Haloactinomyces albus: one gene and its partner. The protein of the gene in region 1 interacts with the protein of each later gene in a pairwise test. Links are inferred from orthologs where the notes say so. Each region holds a gene or a part of one and is shown on either strand. Other genes may lie near its edges. The genes, in order: JOF55_RS12460 and dnaE.

Evidence for each region.
Region 2: the proteins of JOF55_RS12460 (region 1) and dnaE interact in binary tests that used the Escherichia coli proteins (3 or more experiments, as listed by UniProt). The link is inferred for Haloactinomyces albus from one-to-one orthologs.

Annotation. Positions count from the first base shown.
Region 1 is NZ_JAVDXW010000001.1:2,637,413-2,648,802, reverse strand. What follows is about bases 5,068-7,942. They hold JOF55_RS12460 (pyridoxal phosphate-dependent aminotransferase), read left to right. Parts: upstream 5,068-5,857; coding sequence 5,858-7,027; downstream 7,028-7,942. Other genes in these bases: JOF55_RS12455 (CHAT domain-containing protein), read right to left, coding at 7,002-7,942; JOF55_RS12465 (DUF445 domain-containing protein), read right to left, coding at 5,068-5,643. Also shown: purU (formyltetrahydrofolate deformylase), read left to right, coding at 1-324; JOF55_RS12495 (YbaK/EbsC family protein), read right to left, coding at 382-930; JOF55_RS12490 (alpha/beta fold hydrolase), read right to left, coding at 1,008-1,850; JOF55_RS12485 (DUF2516 family protein), read right to left, coding at 1,847-2,137; JOF55_RS12480 (hypothetical protein), read right to left, coding at 2,249-3,016; JOF55_RS12475 (helix-turn-helix domain-containing protein), read right to left, coding at 3,022-3,462; JOF55_RS12470 (CGNR zinc finger domain-containing protein), read left to right, coding at 3,790-4,395; more of JOF55_RS12465, read right to left, coding at 4,435-5,067; more of JOF55_RS12455, read right to left, coding at 7,943-9,266; JOF55_RS12450 (hypothetical protein), read right to left, coding at 9,263-9,742; JOF55_RS12445 (RNA polymerase sigma factor), read right to left, coding at 9,766-10,350; JOF55_RS12440 (hypothetical protein), read left to right, coding at 10,732-11,390. UniProt on the Escherichia coli protein: Shows aminotransferase activity with methionine and histidine as substrates, and to a lesser extent also with phenylalanine.
Region 2 is NZ_JAVDXW010000001.1:767,157-779,810, forward strand. Bases 3,164-7,302 are described here. They hold dnaE (DNA polymerase III subunit alpha), read right to left. Parts: upstream 6,964-7,302; coding sequence 3,364-6,963; downstream 3,164-3,363. Other genes in these bases: JOF55_RS03580 (cytochrome P450 family protein), read right to left, coding at 3,164-3,239; JOF55_RS03590 (Lrp/AsnC family transcriptional regulator), read left to right, coding at 7,279-7,302. Also shown: JOF55_RS03575 (arabinofuranosyltransferase), read left to right, coding at 1-1,955; more of JOF55_RS03580, read right to left, coding at 2,016-3,163; more of JOF55_RS03590, read left to right, coding at 7,303-8,349; JOF55_RS03595 (DedA family protein), read left to right, coding at 8,457-9,122; JOF55_RS03600 (RluA family pseudouridine synthase), read right to left, coding at 9,193-10,125; lspA (signal peptidase II), read right to left, coding at 10,122-10,820; gnd (NADP-dependent phosphogluconate dehydrogenase), read left to right, coding at 10,998-12,434; ileS (isoleucine--tRNA ligase), read right to left, coding at 12,505-12,654. UniProt on the Escherichia coli protein: DNA polymerase III is a complex, multichain enzyme responsible for most of the replicative synthesis in bacteria. This DNA polymerase also exhibits 3' to 5' exonuclease activity. The alpha chain is the DNA polymerase catalytic subunit.

The DNA of each region.
Region 1 (11,390 bases):
CCGCCGGAACTGTGCCGGGCGTGGCAGGACCGTGCCCTCAACATTCACCACAGTTTCCTGCCGTCGTTCGCCGGCGCTCGCCCGTATCATCAGGCGTACCAGCGCGGGGTGAAACTGGTCGGGGCAACCTGCCACTACGTCACGGCGGACCTGGATGCGGGGCCGATCATCGAGCAGGACGTGACGCGGGTGGACCATACGGACTCGGTGTCGGACATGGTCCGCAAAGGCCGGGACATCGAGAAAATCGTCCTCGCCCGCGGCCTGCGCGCCCACCTGGAGGATCGGGTACTGGTGCACGACCAGCGCACCGTCGTCTTTTAGCCGGGCAGTGTCGTCTTTCGGCCGAGCAGGTCCGGCAGTTTGCGGGGCGGTTGCTGCTCAGCGGCCCAGGTCGGTGACCACCTCGGCCTCCGGAAGCTCACCGAGCAGCTTTCCGGGGGCGATGAGCTTGCTCCGGCGCAGTCCACTGCCGACGACGACGGCGGGGGATTCGGTGACGGCGGCGTCGACGAGGACCGGCCAACCATCGGGGAGACCGAACGGAGTGATCCCGCCGTATTCCATCCCGGTCAGGCTGACAGCCTCCTCCATCGGCGTGAAGGAGGCCTTGCGCACGTCCAACCTGCGCCGGACGACGCCGTTCACATCGGCGCGAGTGGTGGACAGGACCAAGCAGGCGGCATACCGCAGCTCACCGGAGCGCTTGCCGGAAACCACCACACAGTTCGCCGAGAGTTCCGGGGGCGAGTCGTACTGCTCGCAGAACGCGGCCGTGTCGGCCAACTCCGGGTCGATCTCGGCAACACCGACGGTCTCGGGAGTCTCGAGAGCTCGAATCGCGGGCACGACACGATCGGCGAGCAAGTCCTGCCGTTCCAGTGCGGGCGAGACCTCGAGCGTTCCGGCAGCCGATGACCAGTCAACCATGCTGCGAGCCTAGGCCCTGACCGGTTGGCCCCTGCCCACGGGGAGGATTTTTGCAGTTTCGCGCGAAACTGCAAAAATCACCCGTGCTGTCCCTGATCTCCGGAGGGGGCCTGATCTCCGGAGGGGACCTGATCTTCCGTGGGATTCCGGCGGACGTCGGAGTTCAGCAGGCCGGTCAGCAGGCTGCGGAGCTCGTGCCGATGGGTGACCATCGGTGCGGCCGAGGGCAGTAGTTCCAGTCGGGCATCCGGAAAAGCACGAGCCACTTCCTTGGCGACCTCGGGCGAATGGAGTTCGTCGTCGGTGGCCCCGACGACCAGGACGTCCGAGGTCACCGCCGCCAGCGGTGCCGCATCATCCACCGGGCACTTTCCGGGCAGCGCACGCAGTGCGCTGCCGAGACGCCTCAGCGCGGCGGCACGCTGCTCGGCGTGGTCACCGACTTCCATGCCCGCGGGCAGGCTCCGGGTGACGAGCGCGCGCAGGCTCGCACCGCCGTCCGAGGCGGCGGCGTCGACGGCATCGGCGAGCCGCATGAACGGCGCGGTCGCCGCCTCGTCACGCGGACGATCCAGCGAAGCGGGCAGGAGCAGCGCGAGACGCTCGAACCGGTCCGGTTCTTCCGCCGCGATGCGGATCAGTGCACCGGCACCGAGTGAAACGCCGACCGCGCGGGTCGCCGCGACCTCGTCGGCGATCGCGAGCACGTCCTCGGCGACGCGGCCGTAGTCCCAGTATCCGGTCGGTGCCGCGGCGGCATCCCCATGCCCGGGCAGGGTGACGACGACCCGGGTGCCGCGCACGCCCGAGGCGGGGATACGCGCCTCTCCTTCGGTGGCGCCGAGGCCGTGCACGACGAGCGTGACGGGTGAACCGCTGCCATGGACCTTCCAAACGGCTCCCGAGTCCAGAGCCGTCACCAGGAACTTCCCCTTTGCACCTCGGTCACCTTGGGACGCACGTCGACGAGGTAGACCAGCACGGCAACCAGACCCGCGACCCAGAAGATCATGCCCCCTCCGGGACCCTGGGACAGTCCGAGCACGAGCATTCCGCCGCCGGTGATGCCCAGCCAGGCCGGTTTGCTCAGCTTGTCCGCCGCGGTGAACGCGTCAGCCCGCTGCATCGCCGCATGACCGAACGCATACACCCCGAGCGGGAGGCTCGCCCACCAGAGGATCAGCTCGATCCAGAATTGCAATAGCACATGCCCAGGCTACGTGTCCGAGGTGGGGTGGCGGCACCCACCGTGGAGGTGAGTGCCGGACCTCTCAACCGAACACGTGGCTCCCGGGCTTGACGGGACGGCCGGCGTTCTTCAGTTGTCGGTGTTCTTCCGAGCCGCCGACTTGGGTTGCTTGGCACTGCCGTTGCTCTTGGCCGCCGTGGTGCTGCCGTTGCTCTTGGCCTCGGCGGCACGGTTGGCGGCTTTGCTCGTGGTGCTGCGGGCCGTGGTGGCGGTCTTGGAGCCGGCTTCCTGCACCGCTTCGGCCTTGTCGTCGGCGGCGCTCTGTACCGTGGCCGCCGTGTCGGCAGCGGCGCTCTGTACCGTGGCCGCGGTGTCGGTGGCGGTCGCTTCGGTGCTCCGCGCGGCCCTCTCCCCGAACGAGCGGGTGGTGGTGGAGACCCTGCCGAGCACATCGTCGGCGAGATCACGGGCGTCACCGACAGCCCCTTCGAAGCGTTCCTGGGCGGTTCCGACCTGGTTGACCGCGCGCTGAACCTGCGGCTGCTCCTGCAGGCGCCCGAAGGCATCCTCCCCCCGGTCGGCAAGGTAGCCGTAGATCCGCACGGCCGAGTTCGTGTAGGTGTCCACCAATTTCCGCAGCTCGGCCGGAGTCAGCTTGCTGCGCAATCCATTGAGGTCGCCGGGGAGGTCATTGACGCCCATCCGGGCGGATTCGGCACTCTCGTTGAGTTGTTGCCGCACCTGCTTCACCGTGTCCGCGACGGCATGTGCGGCGATATCCCCGGCGCCCAGCGCGGCCATCAGCGGGGTCCGGGCCTGGTGAACCGCACCCTCGATAACTTGGCCTGCTTGCTCCCGTGCTCTGGTCATGTCCTGCGCCGTGGGCAACGTCGGCATGGTGTTCACTCCTCGGTCTCCGGTGTCGTCGCCTCGGCCGGCCGTGAACTCTCCCCCGGTGCAGGGTGCCCGGACTCGTCGTCCTGCTCGCGCCGGAACGAGGCATAGATGTCCAGCAAAACTTGTTTCTGCCGCTCATTGAGGTCGGCGTCGGCGAGGACGGCATCCACGACCGGGCCACCTTCGCGGCTTTCCAGGATTCCGGCCTGCACGTACAGCGCCTCGGCGGAGATCCGCAATGCCTTGGCGATCTGCTGCAGGATCTCCGCACTCGGCTTGCGCAACCCGCGCTCGACCTGACTCAGATACGGGTTGGACACTCCGGCTCGCTTGGCCAGTTGCCGCACCGAGATCTGGGCGTTGCCACGTTGGGTCCGGATGTAGCTGCCGATGTCACTGACCGCCTGGTTCACCGCGTTGTTCACGGTCTTGTCCACCCGGTCCACGACAGCCACCTTCCCTGTGATCACCACGATAAACCGAGGTGCTAACTGCTGCAAGCACTCTGCTTGCACTCTATCGGGTGTTGTTTCCACCATCGTTGTCGGCCGAGACCCCCCCCACCACCCGGGCTCCCACATCCGGACGGAGAGGCGCAGCACTCCCTACCCGGCACAGCGGTAGAACGGGCCCCGGACAAGTCGGTCGATCCGATCATGACCTCGCCCTTTCCCGATTTACCATCGTCTTCTTTTTGCTGGTCACTAACTGGTGAAGTGAATATGCTGGTTTCGCCACGGAGGCACAACCCCCAACGCACCTACGATGGTGTTGTGAGCACCGAAGCCACCGGATCGGACAGCGCAGTCGCCCCCGGCAAGGCAGGCGCCGCGGAGCACAGAGCGCCGTCGGCTGCCCGGGAGTCCGCGGGACTCGACACGGAACACGACATCGAACTGGTGCTGGCCTTCCTCAACACCTGCGACTCCGAGACCGGGACCGAACTCCTGGACGACCCCGTCGGCTGGCAGCAATGGTGTCTCGAACGAGGACTGGGCCGGGCACCCGAAAGCACAGCAGCACGCAAGGTCCGCGATTCCCTGCGTACCGCGGTGTCCTGCGGTGGCGGCCCCCCGCGAAGCGAGCTGCCTGCGGACATCACCGAGACGCCGGGCTTGCCGGGATGGCCGGTGCGGGTACGGATACAGGGCGGCGTGCCGGTGCTGACCGGAACCGACGCGCTGGGCAGCGTGCTGGCTGCCGCCGCCCGCCTGGTCACCACCGGACACTGGGACCGGCTCAAGATCTGTCCTGCGGAGAACTGCCTGTGGACCTTCTACGACCGGTCCCGCAACCGCTCTCGCACGTGGTGCTCGATGCGCGTCTGCGGTAACCGGGAAAAGGCCCGTTCCTGGCGCGAACGCCGTACCGCCACCTGAGGTGGCCGACCACTGCTGCCTGCCGAGGCTGCTCTGCCGCTACACCAGCACCTGGGTCACGGTGTGGATGACGAGTCCGGCCAGCGCCCCCACCACGGTGCCGTTGATCCGGATGAACTGCAGGTCCCGCCCGACGTGCGACTCGATCTTGTGGGACGTCTCCTCGGCGTCCCAGCGCTCCACGGTGTCGGTGATCAGTGCCGTGATCTCCGAGCGGTAGTGCGAGACCACGTACACCGCCGCTCCCTCCAGCCAGCCGTCCACCTTGGCGCGCAGCGGTGCTTCGTCGACCAGACGACGCCCCAGCGAGCGCAACCCGTCGCGCACGCGGATCCGCAGTTCACTGGACGGGTCCTCGGCAGCGTCCAACAGCATCGCCTTCGCCGTCTCCCATGCGGAGGACACGAGGTTGCGCACCTCCGGGTGTTCCAGCACCTGCTGCTTGATCTGCTCGGCCTTGGCCATGGTTTTCGGGTCGTGCTGCAGGTCATCGGCGAACTCGACCAGGAAGCGGTCGACCGCTGCACGCATCTGGTGGTCGGGGTCCGTCTTGACCGCCCAGGCGAAGGACAGCACCTCGGCGTAGATCTTGTCGGCGACCATCGAGTCGAAGAACCGCGGCGACCACGAGGGGGCCCGCTGGCTGACCACACGCAGCACGGTCTCGTGGTTGTCGCGGACCCAGTCGTAGGCACGGTCGCAGACGAGATCGACGAGATTGTGGTGGGATCCGTCGGCGAAGACCTGCCCGAGAATCCGTCCGAGCGGTGGTCCCCACGGTTGGTCGAGCACTTTGCGCACCAGGGTTTGCTCGAGAACCTCCTGCACATCCTCGTCGCGCAGGACCTGCACGGCTCCGCGCACGGCGGTCGCCAGTTCCGAGGTCACTCGCTCGGCGTGTTCGGGGTTGGCGATCCAGGAACCGGCACGCCGGGTGATCTCGGCGCGGTGCAGCTTGTCCCGGACCACCTCCTCCGACAGGAAGTTCGTGCCCACGAAATCACCGAGACTGTGACCGAGTACGTTCTTGCGCGTCGGGATGATGGCGGTGTGCGGAATGGGCAGTCCCAGCGGGTGGCGGAACAGTGCCGTCACGGCGAACCAGTCCGCCAGCGCACCGATCATGCCCGCCTCGGCGGCCGCACTCACGTACCCGACCCATTCCGGGGCGCCCGTGCTCTCCTGCCACCGCGCGAGCACATAGATCGCCGTGGCGAGCAGCAACAGACCGGTGGCCACGCTTTTCATCCGCCGCAGACCCCGTCGGCGCTCGGCCTCGGCTATCGCTGTGTCCGGCACTCCTCGATTGTGACAGCGTGCGGCGGGTGGGCCTCGCAGGCGACCATCGAAGGGACCGGGGGGACCACGTGACACGCGAGACACCCGGACACCCGACCGTCCGGGGACCGGGCTCGGCAACCACCGGGTCGGGACTTCCGAGAATTCCTATACCCTCCGGGGCGTGCGTTCTCCTGCTCTGACCTCCCGGCTGCGCCCGTTCACCTCCACCATCTTCGCGGAGATCACCGAACTCGCCAGGCGTACCGAGGCCGTCAACCTCGGACAGGGCTTCCCGGACACCGACGGGCCCGCGAGCATGCTGCAGACGGCGCAACGCGCCATCGCCGACGGCGTCAACCAGTACTCGCCCGGGACCGGGGAACCCGCGTTGCGCGAGGCCATCGCCGAACAGCGCCGCACCCACTACGGCATCGAGCACGATCCGGACAGCGAGGTCCTGGTCACCGTCGGAGCGACCGAGGCCTTGACGGCATCGATGCTCGCCCTGGTCGAACCGGGTGACGAGGTCGTGCTGATCGAGCCGTACTACGACGCGTACCCGGTCGCGGTGTCCCTGGCCGGGGGTGTGCGCCGCACGGTCGGGCTGAAGCAGGGACCGGATCACCGTTTCGAGTTGGACACCGACGCGCTCCGGGCCGCCGTCGGGCCGCGGACCAGGGCACTGGTGCTGAACTCGCCACACAACCCGACGGGGACCGTGCTCACCGACGCGGAGCTGGCGGTGGTCGCCGAGGTGTGCCGCGAGCACGACGTGATCGCGGTGACCGACGAGGTCTACGAGCACCTGCTCTTCGACGGACGCGGGCACACACCGCCGGCCACGTTGCCCGGCATGGCCGAGCGCACGCTGTCCATCTCCAGCGCGGGCAAGAGCTTCAGCGTGACCGGGTGGAAGATCGGCTGGGTGTGCGGCCCCGCGGAGCTGATCGCCGCCGTGCGTTCCGCCAAGCAGTTCCTGACCTTCGTCGGCGGCGCTCCCTTCCAGCCCGCGGTGGCCCACGCGCTGCGCACCGAGCTCGACTGGGTGCATCGACTGCGGGACGAGTTGCAGCGCAAGCGGGACTTCCTCGCGAGCGGCCTCACCGAGGTGGGATTCGATGTCCTGGCCGGTGAGGGAACCTACTTCGTCTGTACCGACGTGCGCCCGCTCGGCTTCGACGATGGCGAGGAGTTCTGTCGCACACTGCCGGAACGGGCCGGTGTGGCCGCCATCCCGGTGCAGGTGTTCTGCGACGATCCCGATCCGGTCCGGCATCTCGTGCGCTTCGCGTTCTGCAAACGCGACGAGGTCCTGGACGAAGCCCTCACCCGGTTGCACAAGCTGCGCTGACGGCAGCTTCGGTGAGTCCGTCGCCACCCTCGCCATAGCCCCCTCCGTAGCCGAGACAGATGAACCCCGACTCGCCGTGCCGAGCCTGGGCACGCGCCAATGCCTCCGCCGGGGCGAGGTTCTCGCGCAACGCGGAATGCAGCGAGACCATGACCTCGGCGGTCCGCTCGTCCGGCACCGGCACGATACTGGCGATCACGGTTGCCGTGCCTCGCCCCAGCAGGGCCGCCGCCAGTCCCCGGAGCTCGTCGCCACGACCGACCGCGGACCGCCCGCCCTCACAGGCCGAGAGCACCACGGTCGTGGGGCCGCGCCGCAGCCGGTCCAGGTCGTAGCCGTAGAGCGGGCCGTCGAACAGATCCAAACAGGACAGCAGTGGTCGATCATCACGGAACCATCCGTGTGCGGCGATGTGCACGATCCTCGCTCCGTCCATAGCACCCAGCACCCGCTCGGCGGTGGCATTGCCGCCGGTCAGGAGTTCCCCGCCCGACATGGCCCGCAATGTGCGCGCCTCACGGCCCGCGTGTTCCAGCCCCGGACCCGCCACCCACACCTGCCGCCTGCTCCGCGCACCGCTGCGCGCCTCTTCCGCCGCACGCAGCCAGCAGCGCAGCGAGGGGGCGACGGTCACACTCCTGCCTCGACAACCGGGCAGGGCCGCCCAAGGCAGCGCATGCAGGCGGCCGGTCGGCACGATCACCAGCGCCCGGCCGCGCCGCAGCTCCGGCAGTACCGGTGCCAGTAGCTGCCGTTCCAACCCCTCGGCAGCGTGTCGGGCGCCTTCGGCAAAGGCCGCGGCGACGGGAGAGTGCGTCCGCGCGGCTTGCCGCCCCAAGCACCATCGGAGCCTGTCGACATCGGCGCCCACCGCATCTTCGCTGCCGTGAGCAGCCGTCCTGAGCTCTCCGTCCACCAGCGATACGGAGCGCAGAACTCCATCGTGGACGAAGTAGCTCACCAGGACCGCACCTGCCGATTCCCTCCGGATGTCGTCGAGCCCGCAGGAAGGTCCGACTCCTCCCGCAGTCCCGTCCGCCAGCATCGCCTGGTCGCGTACCCGGTCCTCCAGCACCGCCACTCGTGCGGCATGCGCGTGCAAGCGCCCGGTCCGCATCTCCGCAACCGCCGCACGCAGTTCCTCCAGAGCCGCACTCAGTCCCGGCTCCTCCGGCGGAGGCAGGTCCCGCCGATGGAGGGCGCCCGCCCGATACCGTTCGCTCCACCGCAGCACCAGCTCCGGATCGGCGGTTCGCAAGGCAGCACCGATCGCGGTCTCGGCCAGTTCTCCCGCCAGGCCGAATGCGTGGACCCGGAGGTCGAACGCGGGCATCGCCGCGGCATGCTCCTCGACGAGCCGTAGACCGTGATCACAGGCCTCGAAAACTCGGTGCCCGTGCCCATCCTGCTCGGCGAGGACAGCCTCCGCCAGCCACCCGAGGACCCGCTGGGGTGCGGGCGCGACCTCCGCCTCGCGGCAGGAAGCCGCCTGTCCCAGCAGTTTCCTCGCCATAACGGGCATGTCATGGCGTTTCGCGACGATGCCTGCGGCCAGCCACAGTTCCGTGGCCGTCGAAGCCCATCCATGTGCTGCGCACGCCGCGGCCGCTTTTCGCGCGGACCCCAGCGCGTAGCGGGACCGATGGCCCGCTGCCAGTTTCGCGCGCCACTCGGTGGCCACGGCCAGTGCCGACCACGCGGGGTGGCACCGGCCATGCAGCACCCTGCGGGCCGCACGAGCCGCGGCAAGCGCGCCTTCGGCGTCGCCGTCGCGGAGTGCGCAGTCGGCCAGTGCCAATCTCGTCTCGGCCGCCCGGAAGTCGCGACCGAGATCGGTCAGACGTGCCGCTGCGAACTCCATTTCCGTTCGAGCTTCGGTGCGCAGCCCTGCGGCAGCCAGTGCCTCGGCCCGATCTGCGCGGGCCTCCGGACTGGCGTCGAGGTCCAACCCGTCGGCAACCGCCCGAGTGAACAACCGCAGCGCCTGCGGGAGATCACCGCTCCGGAGAGCCACCAGGCCGCGGTTGTGCAGGCACACGGCCGCACTCCCGCTCCTGCCGTCCACGGCGAACAATCGCTCGGCGGCCCTCAGGTCGGCATCGGCATCGCCGAACCTGTTGCCGTGCAGTTGTGCCAGGCCCCGACCGAGAAGTACCTGAGCCACCCGGTGCTGCCTGCCCCCACGCCGGGGCCGGTGCAGCAGCCGGGAGAGCTCGGCCACCGCCACGCCGGTACTCAACAGACCAGCCAGTCGGCGACGGCACAGCCGGACCGCGCGGTCCGCAGCAGCACGCTCAATGGTCCGGCGGGCACGTCATCGATACGGAAACCGCCGTGCGCATCCAACTCGCCGACGCACTGGCCGGCGGGATGGCGCAACGCCACCGCACCGGTGGGCACGGCCTGGCCGGCTCGACTGATCACCATTCCGGTGGCACGGAACATGCCAGGCACGGTCGAGACGAGGTCGAGCTCGACGACGCGACCGGGGAGCACGAACGTGAGTTCCCTCGTCTCCCTGCCGCCTGGCCAGGAACGCAGGGCCTCGGCGGCAGGAGCTTCCGCCGAGTCGCTGACCAGTTCCAGGGCGAGGGCATCCGAATCGATGCCGTTGCGAGCCAGTTCCGAAGCCCCGTACGCACCGGCCATCGCGTGCTCCGGCGCGGGATCACAGGTCCGGAACAGCTCGCCCAACGCCAGCAGCTCCGAAGGCATTTTTCCCCTCATCCGGTGCCCGCTCATCCGGCCGCCTCCTCCGGCATTCCCAGAGCGACCATGCCCTCCCGCAGGGCCGCAAGGCATCGGCCCTTCTTCGGGCCGATGGTTCCGCGCGCCATGCCCAACGCAGCGCTGACCTGCGCATAACTGGCATCGGGAGCAACCGCCACCACACGCAGCAACTGTTGGCAGCGCTGGGAGAGCCTCGCGAACGCCTGTCCGAGCCTGCCTGCGGCCACCGTGCGCAGCACCGTGCTCTCCGGGCCCTCGGCCGTGTCCGGCACGTCCATCAGGATGCTGTCCAGCGCCGCCGGTGACTCACGCCGCCGCGCCTTGGCCAGCCGGAGGGATTCGCGGCGGGCGGTGGTGGCCAGCCACCCCGGCAACGCATCCGGGTCCTGGATTCGGTTCAGGTTCTCGGCCAGCAGTAGCCAGGTGGCCTGCCAGACATCTTCCGCGTCGGCGCGGTTGGCCGAATACGCCCTCGACGCGCCCCACACCATGCTGCCGTGGCGGTCGACCAGTTCGCGCCAGGCCCGATCATCACCCGCTGACGCCCGGGCCAGCAGGGTGGCCATCTCACCGGCGTCACCGATCTCGTGCACTACCCACACCTCCATCTCCCTTGCACCGACCCATCCGGGCCGGGCGTTCCACGAGTAAGAGGGACGAAGGGTTTCTCCGGATTCACTTCGGACCGAGGACCCGCCCGAATGGGGGACACAATCGGGTACTCCTACTCAGCACACCGTTTCGACACATCCGGGAATTTCCCCAGCACGTCCGCGGCATCGCCCATGGATCGACACCGGGCTCCTCCTCAGTCGAGAAGACAGCGTCCCATGGGGACACGTTCGGCAAGAAGAAATTACTATCCGTATTAATCGCCGCCTATCCGGGTGATCAACAGCCGCTGATGCTGCCGAGCGGCATGATGCGGGGGAAAATGACCTCGCAAAGCCCGAGTCCGGCACGCGGTGGTGACGATGACCAGTACCTGCGCGCAGCGCGGTGACCGGTCTCGCGTGATCCTGTTCGCCACGCGTATGGCACTGCTCGTGGGCCTCGTGGCGGCAGCCTGGCTGGGTGGGTATGCGGTCGCCTCCGCCGCCCAACCGGCATCCCGCTTCGAACACCAGCGTGAATTCGAGGCACGGCTCGAACCGATCGGGCCGATCGAGCCGTCCACCGGAATCGAGTCCCGCCGCTTCGCCCTACAAGCACCCGACCGACCAAGAACCGCAGGCGTTCCAGATCAACGGAGCACGGTAGCCGCCGAAGTCCGGCAGGTACTCGCCACGCGCTCCGAGCAAACACGAGGCAGTGCCCCTCCGGTGAACCCCACGCCGGACGAAGAATCCGCCACCGCATCCGGCTCCCGAACTTCCGAGCCGGGCCTGTCCGAACCGGGCCTGTCCGAACCGGGCCTGTCCGAACCGGGCCTGTCCGAACCGGGCCGGGCCGAACCGGGCCGGGCCGAACCGGGCCGGGCCGAACCGGGCCGGGCCGAACCGGGCCGGGCCGAACCGGGCCGGGCCGACGCAGCCGAACGCGTGGAACGGGACATCGCCGAACACCGCGCTGCCGGCCGGTTGCACACCGTGGCCGCTCCGCACCGAACGGACGCGGACCGCACCGCCGATGG
Region 2 (12,654 bases), 1.9 Mb from region 1 along the record:
AGCCGGACCACGAGTCACCCACCAGACTGTCGCTGCGCCATACGGTGATCGAACTGCTGCTGGGCTCCGTCTTCGCAGCCGTGCTCGGGCTGGCTCTGCAGTCCGCGATCACACGGATCGGTATCGGCGAGCCCAGTTACGCCCCCGAAGCCCTCGCGGCGGTCGGCAGCGCACTCGTTCTCACGCTGCTGTTCCTCCTGGCGGCCTTCGAACAGCCCCACCACCGAGTGCCACGAACGCTGCGCCTGGTGGGAACCTGGATGGCGCTGACGGCGTTCAGCACACTGGCTCTGGCACTGCCCTTGCAGTCCACCCGCTTCTACTTCGGCGGCTCCGAAGCCGACAACGCCTTCCGGATGCAATACATGACCCGGATGGCTTCCTCGCCGGCGCTGGCCGACATGAACTACGCCGACATCGCGCCGTACTACCCCAGTGGCTGGTTCTGGCTCGGTGGGCGCTTCGCCGACCTGATCGGCTGGGAAGGCTGGGCCGCCTACAAACCGTATGCGTTGGCCTGGATTGCGGTGACCGGCGTGGTCGCCTTCACGCTGTGGAGTGTGGTCCTGCGGCGCAGGATCGCCGTACTGGTGGCGCTGGCCACCAGCCTGGCGGGCATGTTGCACGGCATCATGGAACCCTACGCATGGCCGTCGGCGGCGTGGTTGCCTCCCGTTGCCGTACTCGCCTGGCGCGCGTTGCGCCGTGAGCAAGCCGCGCCTCGGACGCTGCTCGGTATCGGCTGTTTCGTCGGGTTCGCCTCGATCACGTACACCCTGCACTTCGGCTTCAGCGTCCTGCTGATCGTCACCATGGCGGTGCTCATCGGGATCCTCCGGGTTCGCGAGGGCAGTTCCGTCGGCTCGACCATCAAACGGCTGCTCCTGCGACTGCTGCCGATCGGCGTGCTCAGTGGTGCGATCTCACTGATCGTATGGCTGCCGTTTCTTCTTTCGGGCGGCCTGTTCCACCGCAGTGCCGCCCAGCACTACCTGCCCGAGAACAGTGCTTTCCTCCCCCTGCCGATGACCGAGGCGAACGCGTTCGGCGTGCTGTGCTTGGCAGGTCTCGTCTGGCTGTTGCTGCGTTGCCGCAGCAACCACATCGCTGCCGCACTGCTCACGGTGGTGGTGTCCGTCTACTGCTGGTTCGCCCTGTCCACGCTCGCCCTCATCGCCGAGACGACCCTGCTGGCATTCCGGCTCAACGTGATCCTCGATGTGGTTCTGGCCACGAGCGGGGTGCTCGGCCTGTGGGGACTGATCGGCTACCTACGACGCACCCTCGACACCCGCCATGCCTTCCGGATCACCGGCGTGGCATGCACACTCGGACTTCTCGGAGCCATCACGATCACCCAGTCGGCGATCGGCGACTCACTGAAGACCCCCCTCACGAACGCCTACGAGGACTACTACCCCACAGGCACCAATGCGAAGGGCCGACAGGACCCCAGCGCGCCGAACGCCCATCTGGACGAACTCATCACCACGATCGGGACTCTGACCGGACGCAAGCCACAGGAAAACATCCTGCTCACCACGAATTACACGGTGCTGTCCTTCAAGCCGTACTGGAGCTTCCAGCAGGAGACACCGCACTATGCCAACCCACTGGCCCATTACCGGCAGCGAGCAGCCACGATCCGGAAGTGGGCCGAAGCCGACAGCTCCCGGGAACTGCTACGGCGGCTCGACCGCAGCGAATTTCCACCGCCGAACGTGTTCGTCCTCCGGCACGAGAGGAAGCAGGAGAGCCGGGACACGACGTCGGGAAGCGAGTCCTCGAAACCGCCTCTCGGCGAGGACACACTCGCTCTGACGCTGAACGCCGACGCGTTCCCGCAGCAGCCGAACGTGCGCAACTACACCGTGTACTTCGACGCGGAGGTGTTCGACTCCCCTGCCTTCGTACAGCGCGAGGTCGGCCCCTACACCGTCATCGCCCTGCGGTGACGGTGTAGGGGCCGGGTGGCCGGTACATTTCTCGCGAAATGTACCGGCCACCCGGCCGGCTCACCCCAGCCGCACCGGCAGGGTCTCCAGCCCCCGCATCAGAGTGCTGAAGCGCCACTGGACGTCGTCGGCGGCGACAGCCGAGGACAGGTTCGGGAACCGCTCGATCAATCGGCGCATGGCGATCTGCCCCTCCAGCCGGGCCAGCGGCGCACCGACGCAGAAGTGGATACCGTGCCCGAAAGCCAGGTGTCCGGTGGTGGAACGGTCCGGGTCGAACTCCTGCGCTCGGGGATACTTGTCCTCGTCCCGGTTGGCCGAACTCAGCGATACGAGGACGAGTTCACCCTCCGGAATCTCCACGTCCCCCAGCCTCACGGTTTCGGCGGTGAAGCGCAGTGTGGCCAGGTTGACCGGCCCGTCGTAGCGCAGGGTTTCCTCGATCACGGCGGGCACCTGCTCGAGGTCGGCCCGCACCGCCGCGAACTGCTCGGGGTTGCGCAGCAGCGCGAGCACGCCGTTGCCGATCAGGTTCACCGTCGTCTCGTGCCCGGCGACCAGGAGGACGAACACCATACTGATCAGCTCTTGCTCACTGAGCCGGTCGGCGTCCTCGCTTGCCTCGATCAGACCCGTGATCAGGTCCTCCGCCGGTTGCCTGCGTTTCTGCTCGATCAGTTCGATGAGGTAGGCGGCCATTGCTCCCGCTGCCTGCTGGGCCGCATCGGGGTCGCTGCCCACCAGCGTGTTCGACCACGTACGGAACTCGTCTCTGCGATCTTCGGGGATTCCCAGCAGCTCACAGATGACCCGGATCGGCAGTGGGAACGCGAACGCATCGAGCAGATCCACCTCGGAACGATCGGCCATGTCGTCGAGCAGCTCCGCGGTGATCTCCTCGATCCGAGGTCGCAATGCCTCCACCCGGCGAGGGGTGAACGCCTTCATCACCAACTTGCGCAGGCGGGTGTGGTCCGGCGGATCCATATTGAGCATGTGTGCCTGAATCGAGTCGGCGAACTCCGGCCGTGACTGGCCCGGCTGGACTTGGCTGTCCAGCAAGCCCCGCATCCGCTGGAAATCCTTGCTGAACCTGGGATCCGCCAGTGCCATCTTGGCCTCGGCGTAGCGGGTCACCACCCATACCGGCATTCCGGCCACGGTGACGACCCGCTGCGCGGGAGCGTCGGCGCGCATTTGCGCATACCGCACGTGCGGATCCTGCACGAAATCGTTGTCGAGGACGGGGACTTCGGCGTGCGAGTGATGCTCGGTGATGGACATGCCGGCCTTTCGGGATCGCCAAACAAGCTGCCATCTCCAGTGAACACCGTTTATCGCCAACTGTCATCCCGACGCTGAAAGAACCCTCGTCCGAGCAACAACACCGGCGATCACCTCGCGAGGGTCACACTGCGTCGAAGCAGCCCGCGCCGAGCAGCCCCTTCAGTTCTCCTTGCAGGCCGTTGTCGGTGGAGACGAAGTAGTCGCTGGACAACGCCAGGCGGGTGATGCCCCGGGGACCCTGCACCTTGACGTGCACGGGCACGGTCCCGGAATGCGCCTGCAGGGTGCGCTTGAGCTCGGTCACCAAGGGCCGGTCCACCTTGCTGACCGGAACCTTGATGACGAACGCCGGGCTGGCCCCGGGATCGGTCTCCGCCGTGGAGATGTCCACCGGCACCGCATCCGAGGCGAACACGCTGATCGCCCCCTCCCGCTCGTTGATGCGGCCCTTGACGGCGATCGCGGTGTCCTCGACCAGGCAGTCGGAGAACATCTCGTAGGACTTCGGGAAGAACAGCACCTCGACACTGGCATCGAGGTCCTCCAGACTCACGATCGCCCACGGGTGGCCGTTCTTGTTGATCCGCCGCTGGATACCGGAGATCATGCCCGCGATCTTGACCTGCGGATCCTTGCCGTCCTTACCGCCACCGTCGGAACGGTCCCCACCGACCAGTTCCGCGATCCCGGTGTCCTGGTACGGCGCCAGCAGCCGCTCGGCACCGTCCAGCGGGTGCGCCGAGACGTAGAGGCCCAGCATCTCGCGTTCGTAGGACAGCAGCTGCTTACGCGGCCATTCCTGCGAGGTGAACGTCAGGTGCGCCAACGGCGAGGCTTCCGCGCTGCTCTGTTCGGACGGGTCCGATCCGAACAGGTCGAACTGACCGAGCGCCTCCTGCCGCTTGAGTCCGATGACCGCGTCCACCGCCGCCTCGTGGTGCTGGGTCAGCGCCATCCGGGTATGCCCGAGCGAGTCGAAGGCACCGGCCTTGATCAGCGACTCGATGACCCGCTTGTTGCAGGCGGTCGTCTCGGACTTGTCCAGAAAGTCCGTGAACGAGGCGTATCGACCCTTCTCCTCGCGCACCTTGCAGATCGAGGACACCACGTTCGAACCGACATTGCGCACGGCAGTCAAACCGAAGCGGACGTCGGAACCGACCGGGGTGAAGGTGTCCCGCGAGTCGTTGACATCCGGAGACAGGACCCGGATGCCCATCCGGCGGCATTCGCTGAGGTAGACCGCCATCTTGTCCTTGTTGTCGCCGTTGGCGGTCAGCAGTGCGGCCATGTACTCGGCCGGGTAGTTCGCCTTGAGATAGGCGGTCCAGTAGGCCACCAGCGCGTAACCGGCGGCGTGGGACTTGTTGAACGCGTACCCGGCGAAGGGCAGCACCGTGGTCCACAGCGCGTTGATGGCCTCCTCGGTGTAGCCGTTGTTGACCATCCCCCGGTGGAACCTCTCGAACTCCTCGTCGAGAACTTCCTTCTTCTTCTTGCCCATCGCACGGCGCAGCATGTCGGCCTGCCCCATGCTGTAGTCGGCCACCTTCTGCGCGATGGCCATGATCTGCTCCTGGTAGACGATCAGGCCGTAGGTCTCGGCGAGGATGTCGCGCAGCGGCTCCTCCAGCTCCGGATGGATCGGCTCGACGGGCTTGCGGCCGTTCTTGCGGTCGGCGTAGTCGAGGTGCGCGTTGACCTCCATCGGACCCGGCCGGTAGAGGGCATTGGCGGCCACGATGTCGGTGAACTCGGTCGGCCGCAGGCGTTTGAGCAGCTCGCGCATGCCGCCACCCTCGAGCTGGAACACGCCCAGGCTCTCCCCGCGCGCCAGCAGTGAGTAGGTGTTGGGGTCGTCCAGCGCGAGGGTGGACAGGTCGATCTCGAGGTCGTGGTTGGTGCGGACCGACTGCAGGGCGTCACCGAGAATCGTCAGGTTCGACAATCCCAGGAAATCCATCTTGAGCAGACCGATGGCCTCACAGCTCGGGTAATCCCAACCGGTGATCACCGAACCGTCGTCACGCATCCACAGCGGCACCGTCCCCATCAGCGGTTGGGAGGACAGGATGACCGCACACGCATGCACGCCCGCGTTGCGGATCAGGCCTTCCAATCCCCGGGCGGTGTCGAAGATCTGCGAGACGGACTGGTCGGACTCGATGAGGCCACGCACCTCGGCGGCCTCTGCGTAGCGCTCGTGCTCGGGGTCGGTGATGCCGGACAGCGGAATGTCCTTGGCCGCGACCGGTGCGGGCAGAGCCTTGGAGATCTTGTCGGCGATGGCGAAACCGGGCTGGCCGTGGTGCACGCGCGCGGCGTCCTTGATCGCGGCCTTGGTCTTGATCTTGCCGAAGGTGATGACCTGAGCGACCTTGTCCTTGCCGTACTTGTCGATGGCGTATTGCAGCACCTCGTCGCGGCGGCGGTCGTCGAAGTCGAGGTCGATGTCCGGCGGCGAGTCGCGCTCGGGATTGAGGAAGCGCTCGAAGATCAACCCGTGCGCGATCGGGTCGAGGTTGGTGATGTGCAGGACGTAGGCCAGCAGCGATCCCGCCGCCGAGCCACGACCGGGGCCGACGTGAATGCCCTGCGACTTCGCCCACCGGGTGACGTCGCCGACGACGAGGAAGTACGCGCAGTAGCCCTTGGTGTCCAGCACGTCGATCTCGAGCTTGATCCGCTCCTGGTACTCCTCGGTGACGCCGTCCGGGAAGCGACTGGGCAGGTAGTGCTCAACCTCCTCTTCCAGCGCGTCACGCTCGGTCTTGCCGTGCTCGACCGTCACACGCGGCATCCGGTCCTGAAACGACCACACGTCCTCGTAGGGCTCGATCATGTCGGCCACCAGCAGCGTGTTGTCGGCCGCACCGGGGACCTCGGCATCCCAGTAGTCGCGCATCTCCTGGGCGGACTTGAGGTAATAGCCACTGCCGTTGAGCTGGAAGCGGTCCTCGTCGTTGAGGGTCTTACCGGACTGCACGCACAGCAGCGCGTCGTGGGACTCGGCCTGATCGGCGGTGACGTAGTGGCTGTCGTTGGTGGCCAGCGGCTTGAGGCCGAGTTCCTTGCCGATCTTGAGCAGGTCCTCGCGGACGAACTGCTCGATCCGCAGACCGTGGTCCATCAGCTCCAGGAAGAAGTTCTCCTGCCCGAAGATGTCACGGTAGTCCGACGCGGCCTGCAACGCCTCGCGGTACTGCCGCAGACGCAGCCGGGTCTGCACCTCACCGGAAGGACACCCGGTGGTGGCGATGATGCCCTCGGCGTACTCGGAGATCAGCTCCCGGTCCAGCCTCGGTTTGCGGTAAGTACCTTCGAAGCTGGCACGGCTGGACAGGGTGAACAGATTGCGCAGACCGGTGCCGTTACGAGCCAGCATCGTCATGTGGGTGTAGGCGCCCGCACCCGAGACGTCACCGCCCTCGCCGTACTCGTCGGTGGTGCGCTGCTTCGACTCCCCCCAGAACACCGGCTTCTTGTGGTAGCGGCTGTACGGCGCGACATATGCCTCGATGCCGATGATCGGTTTGATGCCCGTCTTCTTAGCCTGCTGGTAGAACTCGTCGGCACCGAACATGTTGCCGTGGTCGGTCATGCCCACGGCGGGCATCTCGAGTCGCTGGGCCTCGGTGAACAGGGCACCGACCTTCGCCGCACCGTCCAACATCGAGTACTCGGTGTGCACGTGCAGGTGAACGAAGGAATCAGCAGGCACGATTGAGGTCTCCCTTCCGAGAGCGGGGCAGCGCTCGCATTCACGATGTGGCAGCCGACGCGGATCGACACATGCTCTCGGGAGTGCATACCGGACAACGTGAGTTCCGGCAGCGCGGTTCCGGCAACGTGGATTCCGGCGGCGGCTTGAGCCAGACTAACCCCGAGGACCGACCCACGCGGAGAGACCTCCCCGAGCGTGTCGCGCGTGCCGGATGCGGTAGCGGATCCGGGCTCACACGCCGACACACGGACCGGTCCGCGGAGACCGCCCGCCCGGCATCGTGCCCCCGCTCGGCAGGTAGCGTGGCCGGACGTGACCGCACCTGACCCCGTGGACATACGTCTGCTGACCTTCATCGCCGAGACGGGCCGCGCAGCAGTGCACGAGATCGCAGGTCACCTCGGCATGGACGTCCGCGACGTCGCCGCGCGATTCGCGGCACTGTCCACCAGCGGGCTCCCCCTTCTTGTCGGGGTGGAGTGTGATCCCCAGGGCATTCGCCACGCCTTGGCCACCGCCGGTGCATGGGGGCATCAATCCAGCGGCCCGTACCCGGTGGGCCCCGGGGGTTCCCGCCCCGCCGACCCGCAGTCCGGTGGCTTCAGCGGTGGACATCCCGTCCACAGCGGGCCGAGCGGTCCCCATCCCAGCGGCCCCTACCCGAGCGGTCCCTACCCCAGTCAGAGCGGCCCGCATCCGGGCAAACAGCCCGCCGCCCAACAACCCGCCGCTCCGCAGTCCCCGCCCCAACCGCTCGGCCCCGGTGGCTTTCCACCCGGTAGCGGTCCGGTCCCGCAGCAGGCTCCCGGACCGAATCCTGCTCCCCCGCAAGCGGGGCCGCACCAAGCGGGGAGCACCTGGGGGCCACCCGGTTCGGCCTCATGGGTCCGCGGGAACAGTCAGGCGGCCGCAGGTGCCCCGGCGGCCCAGCAGACACCATCTCCTCCGCCGCCTCCACCTCGCAGCGGTACCGTCGGCAGCACGCTCGAGATCGAGGGACTCGAGGGTGAGCGGATCGGCATCAAACTGGTGGAGGTGGTCGATCCCGCCGACTTCCTGTTCAGCGCCGCCGGTCATGAGCTGCAGGAAGGGCAACGGGCCGTGGTCGTGCACACCGAACTGACCAATGGCGGGGTGATGCCGTTCACCTCGCTGCCGGACCTGTATCTGGTATTGGTGGCAGAGGACGGTTCGGCGATCGCCAAGGCTCCGATGTCGTTGTCGTCCCGTCCACCCCACCAAATCGGGGTTTCCCCCGGTGAGACGGCAGGCGGGCACACCGTCTACGTATTGTCGGAAAGCACCACGCTCTCCGCAGTACGGTGGATGCTGCGGCCCGGCGACGGACCACGCACCCTCACCTGGGACATCACCGACCTCTAGGGGTTTTCCCGACTGTCGTGCGGTGATGTCGAGGGCGCGCACCGAGGATCCGCCCGCCCGCGTCGCCTGACGTCGGGGCGCAACGTATCGGAGACCGACCCTGGGATGTGATCACGATCGATGTCGTCGGCCTGCTGAACGGCGCCATGGGATCGCCGTGGCTCTATCTCGCGGTCTTCGTGTTCGTGGCCATCGACGGGTTCTTTCCCACCATCCCCGGCGAAACACTGGTCGTCACCTCCGGGGTGTTCGCCGCGTCCGGCAACCCGAACCTGCCGGCGGTCATCGCAGTGGGTGCCCTGGGGGGCTTCGTGGGAGACCACGTGTCGTACGCGATCGGCTATACCGCCGGTGGCCGGCTGATCGACCGGATGCGGCCCGGATCCCGCAAACGTAAGCCCTTCGACTGGGCAAGCAGGGCGCTGCACGAACGCGGCGGCGGCGTGCTGGTCATCTGCCGGTTCATTCCCGGATGCCGTACGGCCGCCACCCTGACGACAGGATCGGTCCGCTTCCCACGCGCCTCGTTCGCCCTGTTCACCGGCATCGGAGTCACGTGCTGGGCCACCTACTTCACCCTGGTCGGCTACGTCGGCGGAATCACTTTCCAGCGCCAACCGCTCCTGGGCGTGCTGCTCGGCATCGGCATGGCGATGGTGGTCGCCGGAGTGATCGAAGGTGTCCGCCACCTCCGCAGTAGACGCTTATCGGCGGACCTGTCGGAAAATCCGGACTCCTCGGAGGAAACCTCCACCACGGCCGTGCGGGACTGAGTTCCGACGGATTTCCCCGTGCGGCGGACCGACTTGGTAGAGGCTCCGGCAGTTCCTACTGCCGGAGCCTCTAGTGGTCCTGTTCGCGCAGCAGGTCCAGTGCGTGCTGCAGATCGGGCGGATAGTCGCTGTCGAAAGTGACCCGGCGTCCGTGGCCGGGGTGTTCGAATCCGAGCGAGTACGCGTGCAGCCACTGCCTGGTGATGCCGAGCTTGCGGGCCAGCGCCGGATCGCCACCGTAGGTGAGGTCACCGACGCAGGGATGCTTCATGGCCGAGAAGTGCACCCGAATCTGGTGGGTACGCCCCGTTTCCAGCTTGACGTCGACCAGGGAGGCCGCGCGGAAGGCCTCGACCATCTCGTAGTGCGTGACGCTTTCCCTGCCGCCGGTGACCACGGCGAACTTGTAGTCGTGGCGCGGATGCCGGTCGATCGGCGCGTCGATCGTGCCCTTGCTCGGGTCCGGATGGCCCTGCACCAACGCGTGGTAGTGCTTGTCCACCGTCCGTTCCTTGAAGGCGCCTTTGAGTGCCGAGTAGGCGTACTCGCTCTTGGCCACGACCATGACACCGGTCGTTCCCGCATCGAGACGGTGCACGACTCCCTGGCGTTCCGCCGCGCCGGAAGTGGCGACCCGGATTCCGGCTGCCGCCAGACCGCCGAGCACGGTCGGCCCCTCCCAGCCGGGACTGGGGTGCACGGCGACACCGATCGGTTTGTTCACCACGACGAGGTCCTCGTCCTCGTGCACGACCGTCATCCCCTCGACCGGCTCAGGGGTCACCTCGGCCGGTTTCTCGGCCGAAGGCAGGTCCACTTCCAGCCAGGCCCCGGCCAGCAACCGGTCGGATTTTCCGGCCGGCGCCCCATCGACGCGCACGTCGCCGGATTCGGCCAGCGAGACGACAGCGCTGCGGGACATCCCGAGCAACTTGGCCAACCCCGCATCGACGCGCATTCCGTCCAGTCCGTCGGGCACGGGCAGCGTCCGCGATTCGCTCACTGCTTGTCCTCATCCGCGTCGTTATCCGCGTCGCTGTGGCCATCGTTCTTGCCGCTCTGCTCGGCAGGCCGCTGCTTGCTCCTGCGGTGGTGCACCGTGCCGTCGTAGTCGTATCCCAGCAGCGACAGCAGCACGACCAGAATGCCGCCGCACACGATCCCCGAGTCCGCGAGGTTGAAAACCGGCCACACGCTGCCGTCCGGGGCGAACACCGACAGGAAGTCGATGACGTGGCCCCGCAGTGGCGCGGGTTCCCGGAAGATTCGGTCGACCAGGTTGCCGGACGCCCCGCCGAGCACCAGGCCGATTCCGACCGCCCAACCGGTCGAGCGCATCTTCGGCGCCAGCCAGATGATGACACCGACAACCACGATCGCCAGCAGGGCCAGCAGCCAGGTCAAGCCGGTGGCCAGGCTGAACGCGGCACCAGGATTACGGAAAAGCACCAGGTATAAAGCACCACCCAGCAGCTTGACCGGCGGCTCACCTTCCAGATGCGCCACCGCCAGGCTCTTGGTGACGATGTCGAGTGCCAGCAGGACGCCGGCGATGCCGAACAGCAGGCCCAGCACGCGTCGGCGGTGGGGTCCGGGGCGGGATGGCGATTCCTGCGTCTCCTCCGGCGCGGAGCCATGCTCGGACATGGCGCGCTCGGGCTGCTCGGGTTCGGACTGTTCGGTGCTCACAGCGGCCATTGTCCCCGAACCCGCACACGCCGTTCGCATCGGCCACACTGGGTGCAGCGGCACGGTCACACAGCAGGAATCCGGGACAAACCGATTCGGCGTCGGCCCGCACGGCCAAGCGCGACATGCTGCCGCACCGATAACCTGGCCAGGTATCCGCTTGCCGACCCGAAACGAGGGGACGTAATGACCGATCAGGCACACATCGGTGTGACCGGTCTCGCCGTGATGGGACGCAATCTCGCCCGTAACTTCGCCCGGCGCGGGTACACGGTCGCGCTGCACAACCGCAGACGCGAACGAACCGACGACCTCATCGAGCAGTTCGGCAGCGAGGGCACCTTCGTGCCGACCTACTCGCACCGGGAGCTCGTCGATGCACTCGAACGTCCGCGCCGCCTGGTCGTGATGGTCAAGGCAGGACAGCCCACCGATGACGTCCTCGACGAACTGGCCCCACTGCTCGACTCCGGCGACATCCTGGTCGACGCGGGCAACGCCAACTTCGAGGACACGCGGCGCCGGGAAGCGGCCCTGGCCGAGCGCGGCCTGCACTTCGTCGGCTCGGGTGTCTCCGGCGGTGAGGAAGGTGCCCTGCACGGTCCCAGCATCATGCCCGGAGGTTCGGAAACCGCGTACAGCGAACTGGCGCCGCTGCTGGGTGACATCGCCGCGAACGTCGACGGCACCCCGTGCGTGACCCACGTCGGCCCGGACGGAGCAGGCCACTTCGTCAAGATGGTGCACAACGGCATCGAGTATTCCGACATGCAACTGATCGCCGAGGCCTACGATCTGCTCCGGCACGGCCTCGGCCGGGAGCCCGGTGCCATCGCCGAGACCTTCCTGCACTGGAACACCGGGCGGCTGGACTCCTACCTCATCGAGATCACCGCGGAAGTCCTGGGACACACCGACTCACGAACCGGCAAGCCGTTCGTCGATGTCGTACTCGATCAGGCGGAGCAGAAAGGTACCGGCAGGTGGACGGTGCAGTCCGCCCTGGAGCTGGGTACCCCGGTCAGCGGGATCGCCGAGGCGGTATTCGCGCGTTCGCTGTCCGGCCACGCCGAATTGCGCGAGGCCGCCCAGGGGTTGCCGGGTCCGAGCGGCTCCGGCGTTCCCGAGGACGAGGCCGACCGGTTCGTCGCCGACGTCGAGCAGGCGCTGTACGCATCGAAAATCGTCGCCTACGCCCAGGGCTTCAATCAGATCCAGGCGGGCAGCGCCGAATACGGCTGGAACATCGATCTCGGCGCGGTCGCCGCCATCTGGCGCGGTGGTTGCATCATCCGAGCCGAATTCCTGGACCGGATCCGTGCCGCCTACGAGGCGAACCCGACACTGCCGACCTTGCTCACCGACACCGGCTTCCAGCAGGCTCTGGACGAGGCGCAGGACTCGTGGCGCCGTGTCGTGGCCACCGCCACGAGTCTGGGCATCCCGGTCCCCGGTTTCTCGACCGCTCTGGCCTATTACGACGCGTTGCGCGCTTCCCGGCTTCCCGCAGCGCTGGTGCAGGGTCAGCGAGATTTCTTCGGCGCGCACACCTACCGGCGCACCGACAGCGAAGGGGTGTTCCACACCGAGTGGGCTGCCGACCGCACCGAACACGAAGCCTGAGGCGGGAGTGAACGGAACTTTCCCCCGCATCGACGGGACGAAAGCTCCGTTCACTCACTTCGTAGCCGGCTCAGACCTTCGCCACCGAGACCGCGATGTCGGTGCCGTCGCCGACACTGCCCGCGAAGGCGGAATCGGGCCGTTGCGCCATGGACAGCTCCACGGCGTCGGCCAGTGTCTCCCCGGCGAGGAATTCGCGGTGCGCGCTGACCGCGTCGAG